One region of the Chromobacterium sp. W521 genome, then DNA from elsewhere that is predicted to be linked to it. Evidence: predicted binding sites of a transcription regulator. Region 1 holds the regulator's gene; each other region holds the start of a gene.

Region 1 (3,207 bases):
CCAAACCCGCCAGCGGAGCCAGCAAATGACGCAAAGCGTGCTCAAGGTTGAGCGCCTGCGCAAGCGCTTCAAAAAACGCACCGTGGTCAAGGACGTGGCGCTGGAAATCGCCAGCGGCGAAGTGGTGGGCCTGCTCGGCCCCAACGGCGCCGGCAAGACCACCAGCTTCTACATGATCGTCGGCCTGATCGGCGCCGACGACGGCGAAATCCGCCTGGACGATCAGGTGATCACCCACTATCCCATCCACCAGCGCGCGCGCCTGGGCCTGGGCTACTTGCCGCAGGAAGCCTCCATTTTCCGCCGCATGACGGTGGAAGAGAACATCAGCGCCATCCTGGAAGTGTCCGGCCTCAAGGGCAAGGAACTGGAAAAAGAGCTGGACCTGCTGCTGGACGACCTCAACATCGGCCATCTGCGCGACAGCAGCGCGCTCTCGCTGTCCGGCGGCGAACGCCGCCGCGTCGAGATCGCCCGCGTGCTGGCCACCCGGCCGCGCTTCATCCTGCTGGACGAACCCTTCGCCGGCGTCGACCCGATCGCGGTGATCGACATCCAGAAAATCATCTCCTTCCTGAAGGAACGCGGCATCGGCGTGCTGATCACCGACCATAATGTCCGCGAAACCTTGCGAATCTGCGACCGCGCCTACATCATCAGCGAAGGCTCGGTGCTCGCCTCCGGCGAACCGGAAGAACTGGTCAACAACGAGAAGGTGCGCGAAGTCTACCTTGGCGAACACTTCCACCTGTAAGCGATGAAACAGACCCTTCAGCTCAAGGTATCGCAGCAGCTGACCCTGACGCCGCAGCTGCAGCAGTCGATCAAGCTGCTGCAGATGTCCACTCTCGACCTGCAGACCGAAGTCGAGCGCTTCTTGCTGGATAATCCCTTGCTTGAGCGCGGCGACGAAGCGCCGCAGGGCGAAGCGGCTGACGCCGCCGCCGGCCAGGAACAGGACGGCCCCGCGGAAACCCGCGACGAGGCCTCCGGCGACGACGGCGAGCGCGGCGCCGAGGCCGGCGAACTGAGCGACTGGGGCTGCGGCGGCCGTCGCGGCGACGGCGACGACGAACTGGACCCGATGCTGAACGTACCCTGTCCTGTCAGCCTGCGCGAGCACCTGCTGGCGCAACTGGGCGAAGTGGCGCTGCCCACGCGCGACCAGGCCATCGTTCAGTTGCTGATCGAAGAGCTGGACGACGACGGCTACCTGGGTCAAACGCTGGAAGACATCGCCAGCCACCTGCCGCTGGAACTGGAAATCGAAGCCGACGAACTGATGATAGGCCTGCGCCTGCTGCAACAGTTCGACCCGCCCGGCGTCGGCGCGCGCTCGCTGCCGGAAGCGCTGGCGCTGCAATTGCAGCGGCTGGATCCGGACGAGCCCCAGCGCGAGCTGGCGCTGGCCATCGTCCGCGACCACCTGACCTTGCTGGGCAACCGAGACTACACCCGGCTGAAAAAGCAGCTGAGCGTGGACGACGCCGCGCTGCGCGCCGCCCAGGCGCTGATAGCCCGCCTCAATCCCCGCCCCACCGCCGGTTTCGGCGCCAGCGACACCCAATACGTGATCCCCGACGTCTCGGTCAGAAAGCGCAAGGGCCGCTGGGTGGCCTCCCTGAACGGCGGCGCCGTGCCCAGGCTGCGCGTCAACCAGATGTACGCGCGGCTGCTGGCGGAAAACCGCGGCGGCAACGGCGAAATGTCCTCGCGTCTGCAAGAGGCGAAATGGCTGGTGAAGAACATCCAGCAGCGATTTGACACTATCCTGAAAGTGGCGGAAGCTATCGTTGAACGGCAGCAATCGTTCTTTGAACACGGCGAAGTGGCCATGCGCCCGTTAATCCTTCGCGACATCGCGGACGAGCTGGGTTTGCATGAATCCACGGTTTCCAGAGTGACCACCCAGAAATACCTGCTCTGCCCGCGCGGCCTGTTCGAGCTCAAGTATTTCTTCGGCAGCGCGCTGGAAACCGACAGCGGCGGCGAGTGCTCCGCCACCGCGATCAAGGCGCATATCCGCAGCCTGATAGACGCCGAATCGCCGAGCAAACCGCTGTCCGACAGCGCTCTGGTCGAAGCGCTGTCCAAACAGGGAATACAAGTTGCCAGACGCACGATAGCCAAGTATCGTGAAGCCATGCAGATACCGCCGGTCAACCAACGCAAGACGTTGTGAGCCAGGCGGCGGAATACAGCGATCCGGCCGACCCGACCGGACTGTCAACACCAGAAGGAGCTAGGGTATGAACCTCAAAGTAACTGGACTGCATCTGGAAGTAACTCCCGCCCTGCGCGAATACGTTGAAACCAAAATGGAGCGCGTTACTCGACATGTCGACCATGTGATCGACATTTCCGTTACTCTGTCTGTTGATAAACTGGTGCAAAAGGCTGAAGTCAACGTGCATCTGTCCGGCAAGGACATTCACGTGGAAGCCACCGAATCCGATATGTACGCCGCCATCGATCTATTGATCGACAAGCTGGACCGCCAAGTGCTGAAACACAAGGAAAAGCAGTCTGAACACCGTGCTCCGGCGCCTGAAGTCAGCCTGTAATCCCTTGAATTGGAAGGCGGGAGCCTGCGGGTTCCCGCTTTTCTTTGCACTTGCCCGTTTTCAGTACTATCAAGGCAACGTAGAATTGCCGGGTTTTTCTCAGCCGCATGCATAACCCAATATGAACCTCATCGGCAAAATCCTGACCCCCGAACACGTGTTGCTGGATCTCGACGTCGCCAGCAAGAAGCGCGTATTCGAGCAGGTCGGCCTCTTGGTTGAAAATACCCGGGGCATCGCGCGCAGCGAAATCTTCGATTGCCTGTTTGCCCGCGAAAAACTCGGCTCCACCGGCCTTGGCCAGGGAGTGGCGATTCCCCATGGCCGCGCGCGCGGCCTGAAGGAAGCGATGGGCGTGTTCATCCGCCTGAAAACGCCTATTCCTTTCGACGCCCCCGACGGCAAGCCGGTGCAGTGCCTGTTTGTGCTCTTGGTGCCGGAACAGGCCACGGACCTGCACTTGCAAGTGCTGTCCGAGCTGGCGCAATTGTTCTCCAGCCGCCAGATGCGCGAGCAGATGCTGGGCATCTCCATTCGCGACGAGCTTTACCAGCTGCTCAATAATTGGGTGCCCAATGCCTAGCATCAGTGTCCGCCGGCTGTACCAGGAAAACCAGCAGAAGCTCAACCTCACCTGGGTTGC
Region 2 (3,207 bases), on a different contig from region 1:
CATATTGGTCACTTTGCGAGTGGCCGGCTCCACGCCGCGCCAAATGGAGAAGGATTCCGCCGCCTGCTCCACCAGCATGCCCAGGCCGTCGGCCAGCATGCCGGCGTTCTCTGCCTGAGCGCGCTGCAGGAAGGGAGTCAGGCCCTTGCTGTACACCATGTCGTAAGCCAGGGTGCGCGCAGTAAACAAACCGTAGGGAATGGGGGGCAATTCATTGCTGAGACTGGTCGAGGTAGCGTTGATCACGATGTCGAAGCTGCGGCCCTTCAATTGCTCGTAGCCGATCGCCTCCACCTTGCCCCAGGGCGCAAAGTGGTGCGCCAGCGCCTCCGCCTTGATCAGGGTGCGGTTGGCGATGGTCAAAGAGGCGGGCTTTTGCTCCAGAATGGGTTCCAGCACGCCGCGCACCGCGCCGCCAGCGCCTAGAATCAGCACCTTGGCGCCGGCGATCGGGTAGTCCAGATTATCGACGATGTCGCGCACAAGGCCCACGCCGTCGGTATTGTCGCCGTAGATCTTGCCGTCGCGGAAACACAAGGTGTTGACCGCTTCCGCCGCGCGGGCGCGCTCGGTCAGCTCGTTGGCGAAACGGTAAGCGTCCCCCTTGAACGGCAGCGTAATGTTGAGGCCCTTGCCGCCGGCGGCGACGAACTCGGCCACCACGTCGTTGAAACGCCCCAGTTCCGCGAACAATTTGTCGTAAGCGATATCCTGGCCGGTGGCCGCCGCGAATTCGTTATGGATGAACGGTGACTGGCTGTGCGAAACAGGATTGCCGATAACGGCGTAACGGTCGGTCATGAGTCAGTTTTCCAAGATTGGGTATGTTTTTGGTATCGGATTAGAGAGTGGCTAACAAAACCCTCGCGCCGCGTCGCGCTTGGCTTTGTTGGCGGCTCTCGCCGCGTCCGCGCCGACGTAGCGGCGGCGCTATGACACTTTGCCGTGGAATACGCCAAACATCAACCACGACATCGCCGCGCAGCCCCCGGTTCAGCCTTGTTGCCAGGGCAGCCCGCGCGCTTTCCAGCCCCCCACGGTGTTGCGGTGGCCTGCGGCGTCCTTGTCGCCTTCAAAACCCTCCAACACGTTGTAGGCCTCGGTGTAGCCGGCGGCGGCTGCCATGCGCGCCACCTCGTCGGAGCGCACGCCGGATCGGCACATCAGCATCAGCACGCCCTCCTTGGGCAACATGCTTTGCAATTGCTCGAGGAAACGCGGATTGGGCTGCATGCCGGGAAAGCTGCGCCACTCCAGCCGCTGGGCATAGGGCACCACGCCGACGAACTGCCATTCCGCCGCACTGCGCACATCCAGCAGCACCGCTTCCGGCATGGCTTGTTTCAACTGATGCGCCTCCTGCGGCGTCAAGGCACCGCGATAGGGCAAGCCCTGCTCTTCCCCTCGGCGCTGAGCCTGCTGCAATAGCTGCGTCATCTGATCCATGCATGCTCTCCTCGCGGCCGGGCCGCCTTGTTTAGCCGCTCCCCCTGATGCTGCGCCGACTGGCCTTGGCATCTTAGAACCTGTTCAGCGCAGCAGCCATTGAACCGACTCTCAGCGGGGTTTTGTGAGCCGCTCTTATTACCTTATATACGGATTATCCATATCGACGAAGACGGCCGCAACGCCGTCAACGCCCTATTTTGGTGCATCAGCCAGGCCCAGGCACCACCCTGGTTCATTCAACTTCGCTAGCGCCCGGTTTTGGGCTATGACACAATGGAATCTCAGCGATTTCAAAGCTGGCACGCTTAATGCTTAAGCGCTAGCCATCCACTCATTCGCACATGATGCATGTAGCCTTTCAGGAGAAAACCATGGCGGTTGCAGACGTAGTCAAGCTGATTACCGAAAATGATGTCAAGTTCATCGACCTGCGCTTTACCGACACCCGCGGCAAAGAACAGCACGTGTCGATTCCGGCCCATGTCCTGCTGGACGATCCAGACGCATGGTTCGAACACGGCCACGCTTTCGACGGCTCCTCGATCGCAGGCTGGAAAGGCATCCAGGCATCCGACATGCTGCTGATGGCCGACCCGGCCACCGCGCGCATCGACCCGTTCTACGACGAACCCACCGTCTTCATGCACTGCGATGTGATCGACCCGGCCGACGGCAAGGGCTACGACCGCGACCCGCGCTCCATCGCCAAGCGCGCCGAAGCCTATCTGAAAGCCTCCGGACTGGGCGACACCGCCTACTTCGGCCCGGAACCGGAATTCTTCATCTTCGACAGCGTGACCTGGGGCACCGACATGTCCGGCTGCTTCGTCAAGATCAAGGCGGAAGAAGCCGCCTGGGCCTCCGCCGAGGAGTTCGAGGGCGGCAATATGGGCCACCGCCCCGGCATTAAGGGCGGTTACTTCCCGGTGCCGCCGGTGGACTCCTCCCAAGACATCCGTTCCGCCATGGTGCTGCTGCTGGAAGAGCTGGGCATCCCGGTGGAAGTGCACCACCACGAAGTGGCCACTGCCGGCCAGAACGAGATCGGCACCAAGTTCAGCACGCTCACCCAGCGCGCGGATTGGACCCAGATTCTGAAATACGTGGTGCACAACGTGGCTCACAGCTACGGCAAAACCGCCACCTTCATGCCCAAGCCCATCGTCGGCGACAACGGCTCCGGCATGCATGTTCACCAGTCCATCTGGAAGGACGGCAAGAACCTGTTCGCAGGCGACGGCTACGCCGGCCTGTCCGAAACCGCGCTTTACTACATCGGCGGCATCATCAAGCACGCCAAGGCGTTGAACGCGATCACCAACCCGGGCACCAACTCCTACAAACGCCTGGTGCCGCACTACGAAGCGCCGGTGAAGCTGGCCTATTCCGCCAAGAACCGCTCCGCCTCCATCCGCATCCCGCACGTGGCCAGCCCCAAGGGCCGTCGTATCGAGGCGCGCTTCCCGGACCCATTGGCCAACCCCTACCTGTGCTTCTCCGCGCTGCTGATGGCCGGCCTGGACGGCATCCAGAACAAGATCCACCCGGGCGACGCCGCGGACAAGAACCTGTACGATCTGCCGCCGGAAGAAGATAAGCTGATCCCGACCGTGTGCGCCAGCCTGGACGAGGCCCTGGCCGCTCTGGACAAAGACCGCGAATTCCTGACCCGCGGCGGCGTGTTCTCCAATGACTGGATCGACGCCTACATCGAGCTGAAAATGCAGGAAGTCAACCTGACCCGCATGACCACCCATC
Region 3 (3,207 bases), on a different contig from region 1:
GGGCGTCGCCGCCGCCGGCATCATCCTCATCCTCCCCGGAGACGCCCCTGAGTAGGGCATCTACCTCTTCCTGGGAAAGAATATCGTCGCCCATGCCGCTTACTGCTTCTGGATGATGAAGGAAGTAAAGAGCACGCTTTCCACCGGCTGCTCCTCGCCGGCGTCCATCGACTCATTGATGATCTGCTTGACCTGGGCCTTCAGGCGCACCTTGCCGTCAGGCGTGGCCAACTCCACGGCGGACTTGGACGACAGCAGCAAGATCAGCGCGCTGCGAATTTTAGGCGCGTAATCGGTGAATTTCTTTTTGGCTTCCTCGTCGGCCAGCTCCGCCTGCATGTCCACCTGCAGCAAGGAGCCGTCGTTGCCGGCCAGGTTCACAACGAAAGTATCCAGTTTTTCGAAGATCGGGGGACCTTCTTTTTTCTTCTTGGGTTTTTCCTTGGTCTGCTCGGCGTGTTCGCCGGCCGCCGCCGGCTTATTCATATTGGTGAACATATAGGCGGCCAAGCCCCCCACCGCGGCCAAGACCAGCACCAGCAATATAATGACGATCAGCATCAATTTACCGCCGCCGCCCCCTGCTTTTTTCTCTGCTTTTTCCGCTTTTTTATCTTCTGCCATATACCTGCCCTGTTCACTGGGTGTTCATAGTGAAATCTTAAACGATTTCTTCACTATATTTTCTAATTTTAGATGCAAATTGAACAGGGGAGATTATCACAAATGATCAGGCGAAAATGCTGAGAATGCCGCGAGCCGCCTTGATGCTGCTCAATGCATCCATCGGCTCGGGCTCGGCGTTCTCGTTCTGGCGCTGCGATTGCCCGCGCTGGAACGCCTGCTGTTGCTGTCCGGATTGTCCGCTGGACACCTGCGCGTCGGTTAGCTGAATGCCGCCGGCGGCCAGCATGGAAGACAGACGATGCATATTGTTTTCCAGCGCCTCGCGCGTGGCCGGCACCGCAGCCGCGAACAACACCTGCGCCTGGTCGTTGCCGTTCATCTTCAGCGTCACCTCGATCGGCCCCAATTGCGGCGGGTTCAGCTGAATCTGCGCCTTGTCGGCTTTGAGGCTGACCATGCCCATCACCTGCTCGCTCATGGCCTTGGCCCAGTTGGGATCGGTCACCGGCTGTTGCACGGTGAACACCGGCGTGGGCGCAGCCGGCTTGGCCGCCAGCTGCTCATGCCCCTGAAGCGGCAAAAACTGCGGCAAGACTTTTCCGTCTTCCGGCAAATTTTGCTGCGCCGGCAGCGACAGATTGCGGGCTTTGGCTAGCGAAGCGGGCAGCGCCGCCGCGATGTCGGGCTTGAGTTCAACGGGCTTGGCGCCGGTTGGCAAATCGCCATTGGCCCGCGGCGAGGTCGTCGCCTGCTGCTGAACGGGCTGCTGCGCGGCGCCCATCAGCGACATCCCCGGCAACGGCATCGCCGAAGTCTGATCATCCTCGCTCTTGGCCGGCTTATCCTTGTCCAGGCCTGCGTCCGCCAAAGCATCGGCGTTGGCGCCCGGCAAGAAGGAACTGCCCAAGGTGCTCATCTGCAGCCCCAGCAGGCTGGCGAACAGATCGCCGGCGCCGGTGTCGCCGGCAGTGGCCAGATTGCCCCCCGGCATATTGGCTTTGCCGCCGACCGGATTGGCCGCGGCTGCGTTCACAGGTGTCGTCATGGCCGACTCTCTACAAGTAAGACGCAAACAGTAAAGCAACTAGCGTGCCACGAAGCTTGAACAGGCCCTTAGCGCCTGTTTGCCATCTGCTGTAAACACGTTCTTACTCCTCGCCGTGGGTGCTGTCCCAAAACCGCCGGGTGGCGAATTCATCGCTGACCTTCTGCTGCACCCGCGCCTCGCGCACGGCGGCGCGCTCTTGCTCGCGCTGCAACAGCTTTTCATAGGCCTTGAGCTTCTTGTATTCATGCTGCCAGGCCTGGCGCTCCAGCAAGAAGCGCTGAGTGCAGCGCTCCACATCTCCCTGCTGCTGCACCATGGCCTCGTCCAGCCGAGCGAGAAAACGCTGGAAATCCTGATATTGCAAAGCACTGATGCCCTGCGCGCCGCGACTGGTCAGCCGTTGCCGGTACTCGCCGCGAAAAGCGTCCAGCTGCTCCAGGCGCGAACGGGCCTCCGCCAGCCGGCTTTGCGCCAGCCGCATACGCTCGGCCGCCGCTTTCTGCTTGTCGTCGGCCAAGCGAATCAACAACAGGTATTTGCTTTCCGCCACGCCTCAGCCTCAGGACAACACGCCCTGCAATTGTTCGCAGCTGGAAGAGAAATCCTGCGACTCATGCATCGGCTGGGTCAAAAAACCGACCATGGGCAGCTGGCGCCGCATTGCGTCGTCCAGCACCGGATCCGAGCCTGGCACGTAGGCGCCGACGCTGATCAGGTCGCGGTTACGTTGATAGCGGGAATACAGCTGCTTGAATTGCCGAGCCAGGGCCATCTGCGCTTGAGGCACCACATCCACCATGACCCGGCTGATGGATTGCTCGATGTCGATGGCAGGATAGTGGCCAGACTCGGCCAGTTCTCGCGACAGCACAAAGTGGCCGTCCAGAATGGCGCGCGCGGAATCGGCGATCGGATCCTGCTGATCGTCGCCTTCTGACAGCACCGTATAAAAGCCCGTGATGGAACCGCCGCCCTCCGCGGCGTTGCCGGCGCGCTCAATCAATTGCGGCAGGCGCGCGAACACCGACGGCGGATAGCCCTTGGTCACCGGCGGCTCGCCAATGGCCAGCGCGATCTCGCGCTGCGCCATCGCGTAGCGGGTCACCGAATCCATCAGCAGCAACACGTCCAGGCCTTGAGCGCGGAAGTATTCGGCCAGCGCCGTGGCGTAGGCCGCCCCGTGCAGACGCATCAGCGGCGGCATGTCCGCCGGCGCGGCAACCACCACCGAGCGGGCGATGCCTTCGTCGCCCAGGATGTTTTCGATGAAGTCCTTAACCTCGCGGCCGCGCTCGCCAACCAAGCCCACCACCACCACATCGGCCTTGGTGAAGCGGGCCATCATGCCCAGCAACACCGACTTGCCCACGCCGGAGCCGGCGAACAGACCGAGGCGCTGACCCCGCCCCACCGTCAACAAACCGTTGATGGCGCGCACGCCGACATCCAGCACATCGCGCACCGGCGATCGGTCCAGCGGGTTCATCGGTTGGCTGTGCAACGGGAACCAGGCATCCGGATGGATGGGGCCT
Region 4 (3,207 bases), on a different contig from region 1:
AGTTCCTCCAGAGTGGCTTCGGTGGCGGCGATCAGAAAGGCCATCTCCTCCTCGGTGATCGTATAGGGGGGCATGAAATACACGGTGTTGCCGATGGGGCGCAACAGGCAACTACGGCGCAGCATCGCGGCAAAACAGGCTTGGGCGAAGTCGGCGCGGGAAGTGTCGACTTCGAAAGCCCAGATCATGCCCTTGTGGCGGAAGTTCCTGACGTCCGGGCGAGCTTGCAAGCCCGCCATCATCGTATTGAAACGCTGGGCTTTAGCGGCATTAACCGCCAGGACATCCTCCTCCGCGAAGATATCCAGAACCGACAGCGCCGCGGCGCATGCCAGCGCATTGCCGGTATAGCTGTGTGAATGCAAGAAACCGCGAGTGACATCATCGTGGTAGAAGGCCTGATAAATCGGGCTGCTGGTCAACACGCAGGAAAGCGGCAGGAAACCGCCGGTGATGCCTTTGGACAGACAGAGGAAGTCCGGCATGATGTCGGCTTGCTGGTAGGCGAACAGGCTGCCGGTCCGGCCAAAGCCGACGGCGATTTCATCCGCGATCAAGTGTACTTGGTATTGGTCGCACAGTCGGCGTAGCTCGCTCAGATAGAACGGGTCGTACATCGCCATCCCGGCCGCGCCTTGCACCAATGGCTCCACGATGACCGCGGCGACTTCTCCCGCATGCTTGGAGAGCTGGTTTTCCAGCGCCTGGGCCGCTCTGTGTGCTACATCAGCAGCGCTTTCGCCAGGCAGTGCGCGGCGGGCATCAGGTGACGGTGCGCGCAGGCCTGGCCTCAGCAAGCCGGCGTAGGTGCTGGAAAACAAGGGAACATCGGTGACGGCCAGGGCGCCCACGGTTTCACCGTGATAACTGTTTTCCAGGCTGATAAAGCGGGTTTTGCCCGCTTGCCCTTGGTTGCGCCAATAGTGAAAGCTCATCTTGAGCGCAATTTCCGTGGCGCTCGCGCCGTCGGATCCATAAAACACATGGGCCAAGCCGCTGAGCTTGGCCAGACGCTCCGACAACTCCACTACGGGCTGATGCGTAAAACCAGCCAGCATCACGTGCTCCAGCGTGTCGAGCTGATTCTTGATCGCCTGCTTGATACGCGGATGACCATGGCCAAATAAATTGACCCACCAGGAACTGACCCCGTCCAGATAGCGCTTGCCGTCGAAGTCGCTCAACCATACGCCGTCCGCGCTGGCGATAGGGACGATGGGCAAAGCCTCGTGACGCTTCATCTGTGTACAAGGGTGCCATACGGTGTTGAAGCTGCGCTGCAGCCAGGTTTGGTTATCGCTCATCTCTGTTCTATGTATTCAAATCAAGAGTTTGATGCTATCACAGGGAGGGAGAAGGCTGCGGACTGCCCAAAAACGTCACATTCCTACCTGCTGCGCTATTTATGGCTAGCGGAATTAGTAGGAAAGAGAGTGGGGAAGGGGCTGGCATACTTTCTGCATGAACCGCTCTCTATAAAACAAGCCCTGGAGTCGAGTGATGAGGAAGGAGGCTGGTTTTACTTTGATTGAACTAATGATTGTTGTCGCTATTATCGGCATTTTGGCTGCGATTGCGATCCCAGCGTACCAGAACTATGTGATTCGAGCCAAAGTGGCGGAAGGCTTGACCTATGCGGATCAGGCCAAAACCTCGGTCTCAGAATACTATCTGGCTGGCAATACTTGGCCAAGCACTAATGCTAGCGCGGGTTTGCCGAATACTTTGGCAGGAAATTATGTCAGTAATGTGCAGGTTGGAATCAGTAGTGGAGTGAGCACTGTGACTGTGTTGTTTAATAGCAGTGTGGTCTCAGGCCTGACTGTGATCTTTACCCCTGTAGCTAGTGGTGGTACTGTTGCTTGGTCGTGCTCAACCGGTGCGGCTTATGCTCAATATGTGCCTTCGTCTTGTCATTAAATGGAGCATGTAATGCAAAAATCCCAACAAGGTTTTACTCTTATCGAACTGATGATAGTGGTAGCTATCATTGGTATTCTGGCCGCAATTGCCATTCCCGCGTATCAGGATTACACAAAGCGGGCCAGGGTTTCAGAAGGCTTAAGTTTGGCTTCTGCAGCAAAAACAGCAGTTGCTGAATTTTATGCCTCAAATGGCTCTTTTCCGGGATCTAATACATCTGCTGGTCTGCAGGCAACGATCAGTGGTAACTCGGTAACCAATGTGCAAGTTGGTACGAGCGGTGTAATTACGGTTACCTATAGCACCACATTGATTGATGCTAATAAGAATCAATTGACACTGACCCCTGTTGCATCAGGTGGTTCGATTACTTGGACGTGCGGAGCTTCCGGTACTAGTGCACTTAGCCCTCAATGGCTTCCAGCTAACTGCCGTGCCGGCAACTGATACTAAAAAAACTTGCATCAAAGGGGGGGTGCCATTCGGCACCCTTTTTGCTATGGATAAAAACATAAAATTGCTTTCATTTTTTTTGACAGCATTGGCGATCTCTTTACCGTTCATGAGCTGGTTGCGTTATGCGCCACTGCCTGATTGGGTGTCAGATGCTTCTGCATTTGCATTGCTTGGTTTGGCCATGCTCTGCTTATGTTTTTTAAAATTGGAAAAAGTATACGTTTCCTGGCTTGAATTGGTTTTGTTAGTTGTTGCTATAGTGATGTTGCAATCAGTTTTCTATAGTCAGCTTGCTATTGTTTTTGTTGGTTTGGTTTTGTTTGTTGTGTTGCTGCGGAGCTGTTTGAAGTCGTCTGATATTAATTCTTTGATTGAGGTGCTAGCTAAGGTTGTTGTTGTATTCGCGCTGCTGCAATCTTTTGTTGGTATTTTTCAGGCGTTAAGGATGGGGCAGTATTTTTATGGGTTTATTGTTTATAGTCCAAGCTCTTTAGAGGTGGTTGGAAATGTTGCGCAGCGGAATCAGTATGCGCATTTCCTTTTTTGGGGGGTTCTGTCAGCTTGTTATTTGTATGCGATAGGTCGCATGCGATACAGATTCGTTTTACTTTTTTTGCTGCCAGTGATTTTGGCAATTTCTTGGTCTGGAGCTCGTTTGCCCTTGGCTTATATGTTGTTGACCTTGATGTTGGTGTGGTACTGGTATCGAAGCTTGGCGGATTATGGAAAAGGCCGTAGTGAGGTAAAGTCGTTTGCTTGGGCTGTAGTGGGGGCGGCGCTATTGATGTTTTGCTTTCAACTTTTGAATAGCGAGATTATGCTGCTACT

Evidence for each region. Region 1 encodes sigma-54, which starts transcription at its own class of promoters, with help from an activator protein. Its sites were predicted from a motif close to CTGGCACGCTTCATGCTT; they were not measured.
Region 2: glnA (glutamate--ammonia ligase) is a predicted target of sigma-54. The motif match lies at 1,746-1,763, and genes of this name have one in related genera.
Region 3: ACUXV1_RS02240 (flagellar hook-length control protein FliK) is a predicted target of sigma-54. The motif match lies at 1,706-1,723, and genes of this name have one in related genera.
Region 4: ACUXV1_RS17415 (pilin) is a predicted target of sigma-54. The motif match lies at 1,446-1,463, and genes of this name have one in related genera.

Annotation. Positions count from the first base shown of each region.
Region 1 covers NZ_JBRBAF010000004.1:217,175-220,381, reverse strand. The annotation lists gene lptA (lipopolysaccharide transport periplasmic protein LptA) at 1-29, shown strand, start outside; gene lptB (LPS export ABC transporter ATP-binding protein) at 26-754, shown strand; gene ACUXV1_RS07565 (RNA polymerase factor sigma-54) at 758-2,182, shown strand; gene hpf (ribosome hibernation-promoting factor, HPF/YfiA family) at 2,250-2,564, shown strand; gene ptsN (PTS IIA-like nitrogen regulatory protein PtsN) at 2,686-3,147, shown strand; gene hprK (HPr(Ser) kinase/phosphatase) at 3,140-3,207, shown strand, end outside.
Region 2 covers NZ_JBRBAF010000011.1:139,810-143,016, reverse strand. The annotation lists gene aroE (shikimate dehydrogenase) at 1-801, opposite strand, end outside; gene ACUXV1_RS18180 (rhodanese-like domain-containing protein) at 994-1,446, opposite strand; gene glnA (glutamate--ammonia ligase) at 1,821-3,207, shown strand, end outside.
Region 3 covers NZ_JBRBAF010000001.1:464,284-467,490, forward strand. The annotation lists gene fliM (flagellar motor switch protein FliM) at 1-94, opposite strand, end outside; gene ACUXV1_RS02235 (flagellar basal body-associated FliL family protein) at 100-624, opposite strand; gene ACUXV1_RS02240 (flagellar hook-length control protein FliK) at 731-1,672, opposite strand; gene fliJ (flagellar export protein FliJ) at 1,776-2,225, opposite strand; gene fliI (flagellar protein export ATPase FliI) at 2,235-3,207, opposite strand, start outside.
Region 4 covers NZ_JBRBAF010000010.1:229,233-232,439, forward strand. The annotation lists gene ACUXV1_RS17410 (adenosylmethionine--8-amino-7-oxononanoate transaminase) at 1-1,304, opposite strand, end outside; gene ACUXV1_RS17415 (pilin) at 1,501-1,920, shown strand; gene ACUXV1_RS17420 (pilin) at 1,933-2,370, shown strand; gene ACUXV1_RS17425 (Wzy polymerase domain-containing protein) at 2,321-3,207, shown strand, end outside.